3 regions of the Bacillus sp. N5-665 genome follow, and region 2 is predicted to be linked to each of the others. Evidence: riboswitches for the same ligand, from Rfam matches in the RefSeq annotation. Region 2 holds a riboswitch; each other region holds the start of a gene.
The links. Region 2 has a riboswitch for lysine ahead of MNO09_RS26610 (amino acid permease). Riboswitches for the same ligand answer to the same signal wherever they lie in the genome.

Region 1: it holds a riboswitch for lysine, as region 2 does, so the genes downstream of both, MNO09_RS22170 (aspartate kinase) here and MNO09_RS26610 (amino acid permease) in region 2, are expected to answer to the same signal.
Region 3: it holds a riboswitch for lysine, as region 2 does, so the genes downstream of both, MNO09_RS15165 (amino acid permease) here and MNO09_RS26610 (amino acid permease) in region 2, are expected to answer to the same signal.

Annotation. Positions count from the first base shown of each region.
Region 1 covers NZ_CP093325.1:3,830,137-3,834,750, reverse strand. Annotated here, with positions in the region: gene MNO09_RS22175 (VOC family protein) at 1-331, opposite strand, end outside; gene MNO09_RS22170 (aspartate kinase) at 676-1,905, opposite strand; lysine riboswitch at 2,105-2,291, opposite strand; gene MNO09_RS22165 (DoxX-like family protein) at 2,483-3,391, shown strand; gene MNO09_RS22160 (DUF4166 domain-containing protein) at 3,395-4,006, shown strand; gene MNO09_RS22155 (YndJ family protein) at 4,012-4,614, shown strand, end outside.
Region 2 covers NZ_CP093325.1:4,676,445-4,681,058, reverse strand. Annotated here, with positions in the region: gene MNO09_RS26620 (type 1 glutamine amidotransferase domain-containing protein) at 1-178, opposite strand, end outside; gene MNO09_RS26615 (ABC transporter permease) at 460-1,659, opposite strand; gene MNO09_RS26610 (amino acid permease) at 1,720-3,144, opposite strand; lysine riboswitch at 3,291-3,477, opposite strand; gene gapN (NADP-dependent glyceraldehyde-3-phosphate dehydrogenase) at 3,656-4,614, opposite strand, start outside.
Region 3 covers NZ_CP093325.1:2,456,574-2,461,187, forward strand. Annotated here, with positions in the region: gene MNO09_RS15165 (amino acid permease) at 1-1,172, opposite strand, end outside; lysine riboswitch at 1,285-1,477, opposite strand; gene MNO09_RS15170 (GNAT family N-acetyltransferase) at 1,801-2,250, shown strand; gene MNO09_RS15175 (sulfite exporter TauE/SafE family protein) at 2,290-3,300, opposite strand; gene MNO09_RS15180 (VOC family protein) at 3,399-4,196, shown strand; gene MNO09_RS15185 (aminoglycoside phosphotransferase family protein) at 4,211-4,614, shown strand, end outside.

The sequences.
Region 1 (4,614 bases), 850 kb from region 2:
TCAGTCTGGATACCATTTCGTCAATGTCTTCAACGGTGAACATGACGCGCAAATAACCGAGGGCGTTTACAGGAGCTGTCCGATGGTCTGCTATAGTAGGTGGGGTGAGAAATCGAGAAAGTTCAATTCGGCTGTGGCCATCTGGCGTAACCATCATAGCAATCTCTACGCACTGAGAACCGAGTCCAGTTACGCGACCAGCCCATTCACCTTCAACAGTAGCTCGCCCTTCGAGATTCAAGCCAATCTCCTCGAAGAAAGAGATTGCGTTATCAAGTGATTCTACAACGATGCTGACATTGTCCATTCGTAGTAATCGGTTGTTTGCCATAGTTTTTATCTCCTTTTATGTATAAATTTATTATTTAATTATCCTCATAATTATACTAAAATCTTTTCTAAACAAAAAACATCTTGTCACAGCGTAGGAAAATGTGACAAGGTGTTTTCGGGCATAGTATATAAAATCTTGTTAACGAATAACACTTCGTAAACCCTTTACTATTGAAATATGCGCGAACTTTATTTCGTGAATGCTATCATTTCAAGAATTTGATACTGTAATTGCTATTCGATAGAATAACTTCGACTTTCCCACAAAACAGTCCTATCCTGTTTCTATTTATATAGGAAGGAAATAGATTCATATATTTTTTAAAGTTTTACCGGTGGAAATTAACTCATCTGCACTAAAGGCTCAATTTTTGCCATAAATGATTGATGCAGCGCCTCAACACCTGTTACTAAATGAAGGCGGTCAATAACGACAGATACTTTAATTTCTGATGTACTTACCATTTTAATATGAATATCTTCTTCTTTTAAAGTAGTGAACATATTCGCAGCAACTCCTGGATTAGAGACCATACCAGATCCTACAATGGATACTTTTGCTAAATAATTTTCATATTCTACAGATTCATAGTGAAGTGTTTCTTGATTTTGTTCTAATACCTCTAATGTTTCTTTTAAATCATTAGAATGGATTGAGAAGGAGAGGTGAACAGTTCCTTCATTTGTAATACTTTGAATGATGATATCTACATTAATATGTGCTGTTGCCAATGTAGAGAAAACTGTTGAGAGTGCACCTTGTTCTAATCCTTTCATTGTGACGCGTGTAATATTATCTTCAAATGCAATACCTTTAACGATTGATTGTTGTTCCATGTTACATTCTCCTTTTACAATTGTTCCGTTTTCTTGTTCCATACTTGAGCGAACTTCTAACATGACATTATGATTTTTAGCAAACTCAACAGCACGCGGGTGTAATACACCAGCACCGAGGTTTGCTAGTTCTAGCATTTCGTCATAAGAAATTTCATCTAATTTATAAGCATCTTTTACAACTCGTGGGTCCGTCGTATATACACCGGTCACATCCGTGTAAATATCACATTTTTTTGCTTTCAGTGCAGCAGCTAATGCAACAGCAGTTGTATCAGAACCACCGCGTCCAAGCGTTGTAATTTCATGTTCTTCACTGGCTCCTTGGAAGCCAGCTACAATAACAATCGTACCTTCAGTAAGATAAGATTGAATTCGATCTGTATGAATGTCAGTAATCCGTGCACTACTATGTACAGATTCTGTCGTAATACCAGCTTGCCATCCTGTTAATGAAATCGCGTTATAACCTTTTGCTTGTAGTGCCATCGTTAATAATGAAATAGTAACTTGCTCACCTGTTGATAGAAGCATATCCATTTCGCGTTTACTCGGATTTTCTGAAATCGCGTTAGCAAGTGCTACGAGTTCATCTGTGCTTTTTCCCATTGCTGAAACGACAGAGACGATACTATGTCCTCGTTCATATTCTTCAATAATTAAATTTGCTACATGTTGAATGCGCTCAACGCTTCCAACAGAAGTGCCACCAAATTTTTGTACAATCGTTTCCATTACGAATTCCTTCTTTCATCCATTTTTAAGAATAGATTAGGACATATATAGATCCCAATATTCCTGTAGTTACCAGAGAAAAACAAAAAACACCATCTCAAATAAGTGAGGATGGTGCTGTTACAGGAAAAGGGAAACAGAAAACGGAGCTAATAAAAAAACCGCCAAAAAAGGAATACCATAAAAATGATATCTCTTTTTTGTAGATAGCTCTTCATACATACACTTCTGTACATATGACAGTTCTGTTTCTATTCGAAAACAGCCCCAATCGATAAATGCAGAGAAAATTATCGATTTCGGCAATACTTCCTTTCATCTAATTTCATAGACATCTCTGTGTCTCCATTAGAATAATCATAAGTATCGCAACCTCTATCTCACGTTTTAGGCGAGAGTGTTTGATTTATGAAGTTGTTGGTAACATTTGTTTTATAATAATTTAAATTTTTCGGGGAATCAAGTGTTTTGTATAAATTTTAAAAATTCTTTCTTTTTTTGAAGGAGTTTGTGAAAATTGTAGCAAAATAAATTCATAGCATGTACATTAAATTTATAGTGCATAGGAGGCGGAAGAATGAAGGGGAAAAAGCCTATTTATGTTTCGGCAGAAATGAACACAACAATGGAAAAATTATGGGGATATACACAGGAACCAGATATACATACAGAATGGGATGCTCGCTTTACTGAAATTTCGTATTTAGAGAAAAAAGAAGGAGAACCGCAGAAGTTTTTATATAAAACTAAAATTGGATTAGGACTTGAAATAGCTGGTGAAGGGGAATCGATAGGAGAAATAAGAAAAGAAACGGGTGAACGGATTTCTTCTTTAAAATTTTGGACAGATAATAAATTATCACTTATTCAAATAGGGCGTGGTTATTGGAAGTATACACCGCGTAAAGAACACATTCATTTTGAGACGCAATATGATTACGATACGAGGTTTGGTCGTATAGGAAATGTAATAGATTTCTATATGTTTCGTCCGTTATTAGGCTGGGCGACTGCTTGGAGTTTTGATGCTTTAAAATTATGGTTAGAAAAGGGACTTCATCCGAGATTACTAATTAGAAGAACAATGACATATTGGCTTGTATGTTTTTTGTTTGCTTTTGTATGGATGTATCAAGGAATAGTGCCGAAACTAGTGTTTACTCATTCAGAAGAAGTAAAAATGCTATCTGTGATAATTGGTTCAACGGAATATAGTATTTTTGTACTTAAAATAATTGGATTATTAGAAATTATTTTTGGTGCCATATGGCTGTTGCCATTTCCAAAACGAAAAGTATTTATCGTACATATTTTTATGTTAATAGCCTTAACGATAGCGGCGGGTTTTACGAATATCGTAAGCTTTACAGAGCCGTTTAATCCAATTACATTAAACGTTCTACTTATGGGGTTATCGATTGTCGGTTATATAAATAGTTCTGATTTACCGAGTGCAAAAAATTGCAAGAGGAAGAGAAAGGAATAATGTATGGCTAATATGTATGAAAGACTATTAGGGGATTCTTATAAAAAACTTCATCCGAAATTACAGAAACGCTATGAGATCACGGAAGAAAATAGCTTTACTGGAGAAGGAGAAATGGATGAAATTTACGGAGGTTCTTTTTTCGTAAAATTGATATTAAAAATTGCATCGAAGTTTAGAATGTTTTTCTCTGAGCGGGGGAAGGAAGTGCCATTTACAATACATAATACCGCTGAGCGAGATGAACATGGAAATGAACTTGTGCGGTGGAATCGTACTTTTTATTTTCATAATAAGAAAAGATACTTTAACGCCATTATGCAGATGGATGAAGAGAATAATGAAATTTTAGATTATTTTGGTGAACCGCAAATACTTGTTTCTACATTGAATTTTCATATTGATGAGGTGGGGGCAATGCATATTTCTTCAAAGAAACAATGGTTTTACATGTTTGGAAGGAAAGTCCCGTTACCTAGGTTTTTATACGGAGAGGCCAACATTGTAGAAAGTTATGATGAAACACTACAATGCTTTCGAATTCATGTACAAGTAAGCAATCCGTTAATTGGTTCATTATTTTCATATAAGGGAACATTTGTAGAGAGGAAATAAATGATATGAAAAATATAATAGTTGGGTTTGCTTGTTATATTATTTTTCTAATATGTGAGTGGTCAAATATAAACCCGGTGGAAGCAATTATTTTATTATCTATTTTGTTATTTATACCGATGTCATTTTGCATCATTGATAAGAAAACAAGAAATGGATCGTATGTATTCTTTTATAAATTTGTATCGCCGCTATATCCAATTGCAGCAATTAATGCAACGTTAGCTTTCGTAACAAATCATTATTTCTTTGCGTTACTTTGGTTTGTATATACAGGAATTGTTGCGTTATTTGGTATAAGTAGATTGCTAGAAAGAGGATGGAAACCGTTAGAGGAGACAGCTATCGATAGTGCGTTTATGTATTTGTTTTTAGGTGGTTTCTGGTTTTTTGCTTCTGTAGCAAAGCTTTCCATTATGCACTTTAGTTCCGACATTGTTTTGCTTACAGCTGCACACTTTCATTATTCGGCATTTCTATTGCCGTTATCAGCTGGTTTAATTGGGAGGAAAAGAGAAAAGAGAAGTAAAGTATATGATGCTATTATGTTTGTCATCGTCATTTCACCTATGACAGTTGCAATAGGAATTACGTACTCGAGGGTATTT
Region 2 (4,614 bases):
CATCAATACTTTTATCAATTACGACTTCACTTTTTCCTCGTTTACCGTGTACCGTTTTACCTTTTTCCATTTCAATAGTTGTTAATTCATATCCCTTTTGATTAAAAGCTTCTACTGACTCTGTGTATTCTGTGTCCTCGAAATAATCCGTTATTAAAATAGCAATTTTTTTACTCATTCTAATCCGCTCCTTATATTATATTATCGGTTCCAGAATCATCCTTGAGCAATGTCTTTTATAAAGTGAAACTTTAATTCATATTTTTTCATTCCCTCCAGTTCCTTTGCCCTGTTACTTTAATACATACCCTTTTTGTTAGCGCGTAAACATGTATTATCGTTTTTGTATGTAAAAATCATAAAATGTCGGTTGTTGCAGTGATTCTTGTTTGAGGAAGAAAAATAAAAAAGCCAAGGAGATAATTTATCTTCTCCTTGGCTTTAAGATAATTCTTTTCGTTAAAACGCAGAAACGCGTTGCTTCGTTTTTGGTACAATAATAAATTTGATCCAGAGTACCCCGATAATCATAATGATAAGGCTATGTAAAAATTGACCTGTAGCAATGAGTATAACACTTGAAAATACAATGAGTTGAATGCTTAGTAATATAAAGATTAAGCGAAGAAATTCATTCATTCGTTTTTCAGTATTAATTGGATATAATGCTACGATAATATTTCCCGAAAAATATTTCCACAGGGAACGGAGCTGCATAGAAATCATATATAGGACGATATATGCGATAGCGCCTTTTACGTATATGTTTGGTATAAAATATAAGGCGAAGGCACCGATTAAGCCTAAGCGAATATATATACCGAAATAATCATTCCCGCGTAAAAATGCTAGTGTATGTAAATAGAAGAAAGTTGCTCGTTTTTTATGTAATAAAGGTTCAATCCAATTTGTAAGCCATTTTCTTTTATTTACTTGCTTATTCAGTTGCGGAACATCGGTGAAAATGCTAGCAAATTGATAAAAACGGACGTTCATTTTTTCTTCTTGCTCGATTATGTAATCCCACGGTATTCGTTTTGTAGGCTGTTTTTTCGTATATAGAAGTAGGAAAGCAAGTAGTAAGAGCAATCCGCCTAATATGAGAACATGTGCCGAGTAAAACAGCATGAAAATGATTAAGGCGTTACAAGCAATACGAATAATGAACCATATATTTTTTTCATGACTATCACGCCAGATCCAATGTGTATACATGTTCCAAGCTTTTATAATCATTAAAACGATAAAGATTGTACATAAGAAAGGTACAGTTAATTGTAATGATTGCAGTGCAAGTGGAACGAGAATAAGGAACGTAAATAATAATGGGAAAAGCTGAATGATGTAATTATATAGAAGAGATTTTTTAAAATAAGATGTTAGTTTCTCTTCTAATGCAAGCAAATAGACAGCATCAGGTTTTTGAATAAATGTACGGATAGGACATCTCGTTATAATCGCTGTTAGGACGATTGTAATAAGTAATAAAGATAGTCCTTTAGAAGGAGCTGTCTTAAGAAACTTTGCATAATAGTAAGCACCTATACAGGCAACGAAGATAAAGCTATATAGTAAACCGTTAATCATACGTGCAAAGTATGTAATGATATTTTGAATATGTTGTTGGAAGCGGCTGCTCCATAGTGATTCAATTGACATGTTTTTCACCTCTTTGTTCTATTATATATGTTTTACAAAAGAAAAAACGAGCAAATTGCGTTACGCAACTTGCTCGTTTTTCTTTTCGTTATTTTTTTTCTGATCACGATTCATTAATGGATAGAAGGCAAAGCCAATTACGAATAAACCAATTCCGAGAAGGAACGTTTTTATATCGGCTGCGCCGGTTTTAATAACCCATAGTGCGTAGCAAAGTGCGATCACTGCGACTATGCCATCTGTAATTCTTGCCCGCATTTCATTTTTATATGTTTCACCAGTTGCGACTAGTTTTAACTGGAAGATTGGTGAAACGAGATATGGAATGAGGTAGGCTAGTGTTGATACGGTAATAACGAATGTATAAGCTTCCGCAATTGTTCCGGATAGTGTTGAGAATAAGAACACTTGCGACATAATGTTTGTTAGTCGTAATGAGTAAATTGGACTTCCTTTTTTATTTGTTTTCGTGAAGAAGGAAGGGAAGAAACCTTCTTTTGCTGCTTGATACGGTACTTCTGAGCTTAATAAAATCCAGCCTAATATAGAACCGAATAGGGAAGTAAGAGCAAGTAATGCCATCAGTTTCCCGCCGCCATGACCCATTGCAGCATTTAATGCATCTGCTAATGGACGTTCAGAAGCTTGTAATTTATCAACGTGAAGTACACCCATTGTTAAAATGGTAATTCCTAAGTAAATCGCAACTGTAATAAGTAATCCTGCAACTGTTGCGCGTTTTACTGTTTTAGGAGAGGTAGCACGGTTTGATAAAAGTACTGCCGATTCAATTCCGATAAATGCCCAAAGCGTTGTAAGAGCAGCTAAATTTACTTGTGAAAGAAGGCCGTGTGATACACCTGATTTATCGATCATCGGTGTGTACCATTGTCCAAACTTAGAAGCTTCGAATGCAAATAATGTAACGACGATGAATAAAAGGAATCCAGTTACTTTCGTTGTTGTTGCTAAGAAGTTTAGCTTTCCAGCTCCACTTACACCGTTTGTTAATATAATATGAGTTCCCCAAAGTAAGATGGAACAAATCGTAAATGTAATTAGTTTTCCGACTTCTATGTTAAAAGAACCGATTGAAAATAGTAGTCGTGTATCTTTCATAATTGGGAAAAAGAGTGATAAATATCCCGCGAAAGATGTAATGATGGCAACGTTACTTGCCCAGTTTGCAACCCAATATCCCCATACCATACTGAAACCAGCCATTTTTTTCTTTTTTGGTGATGAGAATAAAGCATATGCATGACTTTGTGGTCCTGTCGTTAAATCAGGACGACGAATTGCTAAATTACCGAAAACAAGAGCTAGCATTAAAACACCAAACCCTGTTGTTAACCAAGCTAAAGTGACACCGAGAGGGCTTGCTGTTTGTGCCAACGTACTTGGCACCATGAAAATACCAGCGCCAACCATGTTACCGACAACGAAAGCTGTTAGTACCCAAAAGCCCCATTTTTTTTGTTGCATAGAAAATACCTCCAAAGTTAGTATAACCAAGTCAAGCGAGGAGATATGTATGTCTTCTTAGTAGAGAAGAAAAGTCCCAAACAAAACAAAAAAAGCACGTAATTTGCCGCTACATGCTTTCTATCTTATAAGAAACCCACGACATACCTCTCGATAGCTCTCCACAAACGAAACGTTTCGTTTGTGACAGTTCTGCACTTATTAAATGCAGACCCAGCAAGTGTGCATGGTGGACACGACTTACTTCGGCAATCATTCCTTTCTCATTCCTTCATCAATGCCACTACATCTCCTGAAACGATACTCTTAATGATTGCAACCTCTACCTCACCGAGATACGAATGAGGATTTAAATATTAAATTAACGTAGTTAAGAGTAACAAATGTATTTTTATACGTCAATGGATATAGTAATAATCAGATTATAGAGAAGAGTTTGTTATTAGGAATGAATAATTATTTGATATAAAAAGAAGCTAATCTAAAACTAGATCAGCTTCTACATATAAGATTAAACGAAGTTTAATACAGTTACTTTTTCACGTGTCATAGACTCAAGGCTCTTACGAATACCTTGTGCGCCCATACCTGAACCTTTTACACCGATGAATGGGAAGTGGTCAGGGCCGCGCTCTGTGCGTCCGTTAATTTGAACAGAACCAGTTTCGATTTTGTTAGCAATTGCAAATGCTTTGTTAATGTCTTTTGTGAAGACACTTGCTTGCAAGCCGAACTCTGATTTGTTAGCAATCTCAATTGCTTGCTCATCTGAAGAAACACGGATGATTGGAAGGATTGGGCCAAATGGCTCTTCCCAAGCAACTTTCATTTCTTCTGTTACGTGGTCGATTAATGTTGGGTAAATTAAGTTACGCTCACGTTTGTTACCGATAACGATTGTTGCACCTTTTTCAACAGCGTCGTCAACTAAACCTTGAACGAAGTCAGCAGACTTGTCGTCGATTAATGGAACGATTGTGCTGTCTTGTTCTGGAGATCCAACTGATAGCTCAGCTACTTGCGCTTTTAATAAGCTAACAAGCTCGTCTGCTACGTTTTCGTGTACAAGTACACGTTTAATAGCAGTACAACGTTGACCAGAGTAAGAGAATGCACCGCTTACGATATGGTTTGCAGCATCTTGTAAGTCAGCATCTTCACGAACGATACCAGGGTCTTTACCACCAAGTTCTAATACAAGTGGAATCATTGCAGCTTTTTTCGCTAAATGTTTACCTGTGTTTGTACCACCTGTGAACGATACCATATTGATGCCTTCGTGTTCTACTAAGTAGTCACCAATTACAGAACCGCGTCCTGTAGCTACGTTTACAAGACCTTTTGGAAGGCCAGCTTTATGAAGTGCTTCAACCATTTTAATACCACTAATTGCACCTTGAGTTGCTGGTTTGAAAATAACAGCGTTACCCATAATTAATGCTGGTGCAAGTTTTGCAGCAGATAAGTTTA
Region 3 (4,614 bases), 2.2 Mb from region 2:
ACCCATGCGATAAAGCCAGACATTCCAGATGCGTTTAATAACCAAATGTATACAACACCGTCACCGAATAAAGAGGCAATGAAAGCGATACTACCGACAATTGACGTTACGATTAATGCGTTAACAGGTACACCGCGGCTATCTAATTTACCAAGAAACTTTGGTGCTTTTCCTTGGCGAGCTAAGTCCCAAAGCATACGAGTTGATGCATACATACCAGAGTTACCAGCAGACAATACTGCCGTTAAAATAACAGCGTTCATAACAGAAGCAGCAAAGGCAACGCCCGCTTTTTCAAAAATAAGTGTAAATGGACTTACTGTTACATCGCTTGCAGCAAGGCTTTCAGTCGTATAAGGAATTAATAAACCGATAACGAGAATCGCAAGGATATAGAATAAAAGAATACGCCAAAAGATAGAACGAATTGCTTTTGGAATGTTACGCTCTGGATCAGCAGTTTCACCAGCAGCTACACCTAATAATTCAGTTCCTTGGAATGAGAACCCAGCAGCCATAAATACACCGATAATTGCCATAATGCCGCCATTAAATGGTGCATCTGCAACAGTGAAGTTTTTAAAGCCAACAGATTCGCCGCCCATAATTCCGAAAATCATCATAAAGCCGACAATTAAAAAGATAATAATAGTAACTACTTTAATAAGTGCGAACCAATATTCAGATTCACCAAACCCTTTAACAGATAAATAGTTTAAAAGGAAAATAATAGCTAAACATAATCCACTCCAAATAAGAGAAGGGGTATCTGGGAACCAAAATTTCATAATTAATGTTACAGCCGCGAGTTCAGCAGCAATTGTAATGGCCCAGTTATACCAATAGTTCCATCCAAGTGCAAAGCCAAGGGATGGATCAACAAATTTTGTTGCATACGTGCTAAAAGATCCGGTAACAGGCATGTAAGCCGCGAGTTCAGCTAAGCTTGTCATTAAAAAGTAAACCATAATTCCAATTGCGGCGTATGCGACTAGTGCACCGCCAGGACCAGCTGTATGGATGACACCACCGCTGGCAAGAAATAGTCCGGTACCGATTGTACCACCGAGAGAAATCATCGTAAGGTGACGAGATTTTAATCCGCGTTTTAATTCACCTTGTCCTTGTGTAGTTTGCGTTTTAGAGGTAGATTGATTTGTTGCGCTATTCATGTTCAACACTCCTTTTCTTGTAGGTTAGGAAGGAGCGGGGGAGAAAAATACAAAAAACCGCCAAAGGAATTAGGCGGAACGTTTCACAAATAACCACCCCATCATACCCTTCCGTTAAGATAGCACCCCACGTTTACACGGTAATTTTGTAAACGTGACAGTTCTGTTCCTTTCGGAGACAGCCCCAGCTCATATTTCCAGAGAAGAAATATAAACTTCGGCAACTTTTCCTTTCAAACGGAGTTGGTGACATTCTCTGTGTCTCGTCCGTTTTACTCATAAAAGTCGCAACCTCTACCTCATCGGATTGATGAGGATTTGATATATTGCTAAGATTTTTAATATATGGCAATTGTAATGACTTTCTGAATATATTGCAAGATATTTTGTTAGGAAAAGTCAAAAAATATCGGTTATTGTATAGGAAACGCTTGCAAAACTCCACCCGAACCTACTGTTATGTAACAAAAAACAAATAAAGAAATTGTTATACAAATGTTTCGCAAAAAATATTGAAAAACCCTTTAAAAATAAAAGAAAATTCTGAAAATATAATTCGACATTCATAATAAGGTCATATTTTTTGTTATAATTAAAAAAACGTTTAAGCAAAAAAGGGGAAATTAACATGAAATTAGAAACAGAAAGACTCTATATAGTACCGTGTACAGAAGAGGGTATGCAAGTTGCTAACGAGCAAGGATATAACAGTGGTCCGCATATTGTAGGGCATGTAGAAAATGTAAAACAAAATAAGGTTTTATTACCTTGGGGCGCGTGGTATGTCATTCGCAAAGAAGATGACATCGTTCTAGGTGATATAGGATTTAAAGGGAAACCAAATGAGGAACATACAGTAGAAATTGGTTACGGATTTATTGAGAAATATTGGAATAAAGGGTATGCGACAGAAGCTGTAAGAGAATTAATAAATTGGGCTTTTCAAACAGGAGAAGTAGAAACGATTATTGCGGAGACACTTCTTGAAAATGATAGCTCGATTCGTGTATTAGAGAAATTACATATGAAGAGAATTGACACTACAGAAACGATGATTAATTGGAAAATAGAAAAATAAAAAATACCGCTCGAAGTATATCGGGCGGTATTTTTATCGTTATGGTAGCATTTGTTTTTGATCATTCGGATATCCGGCTGTCGATGCGTTAGAACGCTTGGAATGATTGCGAACAGCAATGAAAATAGAAATAATAACGACAAGACCAACTGCCACGTAAGAAAGTGAAATAATAGTTGGATCAACTTTAAATGTAGTAAGCAATGTACGAATGTTTGTAAAGATAATAAGGCCACCAACTAATACGCCAAGTAAATGAGAAGGAACGATGCGTACTAGCCATGCAGCGATTGGTGCCGCAACGATACCACCGAGCATGAGAGAAAATACCCAAACCCAGCTTACTTGTTCCCATCCAAGTGAAATGAAAAATCCAATTGTTGCAGCGAGTGAAACAGGAAATTCGCTCGTATCTACAGATCCGATAACTTTTCTAGCTTCATTTCCTCTTGCCAAAAGTACAGGTGTCGTAATCGGACCCCAGCCACCACCACCAGTTGAATCAACGAATCCAGCGAATAAGCCAAGCGGAACAAGCTGTTTTGCAGACATACGTTTATTTGAAGTAACAATTTGTTTTTGAATGATGAATCGTAATAAAATATAAACCCCTAAAGTAAATAAAAATACGGAAATGTACGGTTTAATTACATCGCCAGGTAAATTGCTTAAAAAACATGCCCCAATAAATGCGCCAATTGCTCCTGGTAATGTAAGCCTGGAAACGGTATATTTATCAACGTTTCCAAATTTGATGTGAGATGCACCAGAAGCGGCGGTTGTAACGACTTCAGCTAAATGAACAGATGCGGAAGCTACAGCTGGTGCGATACCAAACATTAATAATAGTGAGGTAGATGTTACCCCGTACGCCATTCCAAGTGCCCCATCAATCAATTGAGCGAAAAATCCAATAATAGCAAAGACAATTAATTTCTGCATAAATAATCCCCCTGTAATAATAAATGAAAAAGGCACTTTTCCCGTATGAGAAAAGTGCCTTTGGTTTTTCCAATCAGCAATAATTAAATTTGTTTCATTATAATACATATTAATCGTATAAATCAACTGGGTTTTAAAGTTTTTTGAATTGAATGAAAGAAAAATAAAATATACAATAAAAGGATGGAGAGAAAGGGGAGAAAGACATGTTACGATTTGATCATCTCGTACACGCAGTATATGGTACACCGGAGGAAGCGGCAAAACAAATACAGGAGCGTGGATTTCATACTGCAATAGGCGGAGAGCATATTACTTGGGGTACTTGGAATAGTTTATGTTATTTTGATTTATCCTATATAGAATTTTTAGCAGTTCAGCATGAAGAAAAAGCGAAGAAAGCAGACAATCCATTAGTACAAGAAACAGTAGTAAAATTACAAGACGGAGAAGGAATGCTACAAATCGCAATTCGAACAGATGCCATTGAAGACCTAGCAAATAATTTTAGTAAGCACGGTTTACATACGATAGGACCATTTGAAGGAAAACGTATAAGAAAAGATGGCCGTCTTTTAGAGTGGAAAATGTTATTTGTAAAGCAAGAGGAAAACGGACCGAAATTACCTTTCTTCATACAGTGGAATGAAACGGATGAAGAAAGAAGAAACGATTTACGTAACATAGGAACAATCACTGAACATAAAAATAAAGTACAACAAATTGAAACGATTCATTACGCAGTGAAAAATGTTCGAGAAACAGTACGGAAATGGAAAGAAGTAATGGGGCTAACTGCAAGCTCAATCACAAAGAATGAAGAATGGAATGCGGAGTGTCAAAGCGTATCATTTGGTGATGTTCATGTGCAGTTTTGTGAACCAATAGGAGAAGGGTTAGTACTAGAACGTTTGAAGCATCATGGCGAATATCCATTTGCAGTGGAGTTTAAAGGTGAAAATAAACGAGAGCATGAAGTGTTAGGTAGTTTGTACATATATTGATAGAGGTGAATGTTGTGAAGGAAATGCTTAGAGAGATAGAGAGACAACTAGAATGGCATCGTATTGTAAAGTGTACAGCTATTTCAAAAGGCTTTTCACATGAAGAAAAATATAAAGTTGAATTAAAGAACGAAGAAACTTATTTTGTGAAAGTATGTGATGCTGTTCATTTTGAACGTAAACAAGAAGAATATACGTATATGAAACAATTAGAGTTATTACATATTCCAACGCCCAAGTTAATTCATTTCATAAAACTTGAGGAATTAAATAAATGTGTACAAGTATTTGAATGGGCCCAAGGTGTAAATGGTGAAGAAGGTTTAGGGAAGCTATCGGTGGAAGAACAGTATAATGCAGGAAGAAAAGCAGGGGAAGTATTAAAGAGGATCCACTCAATTGGAAGAGAAAGTGCAAG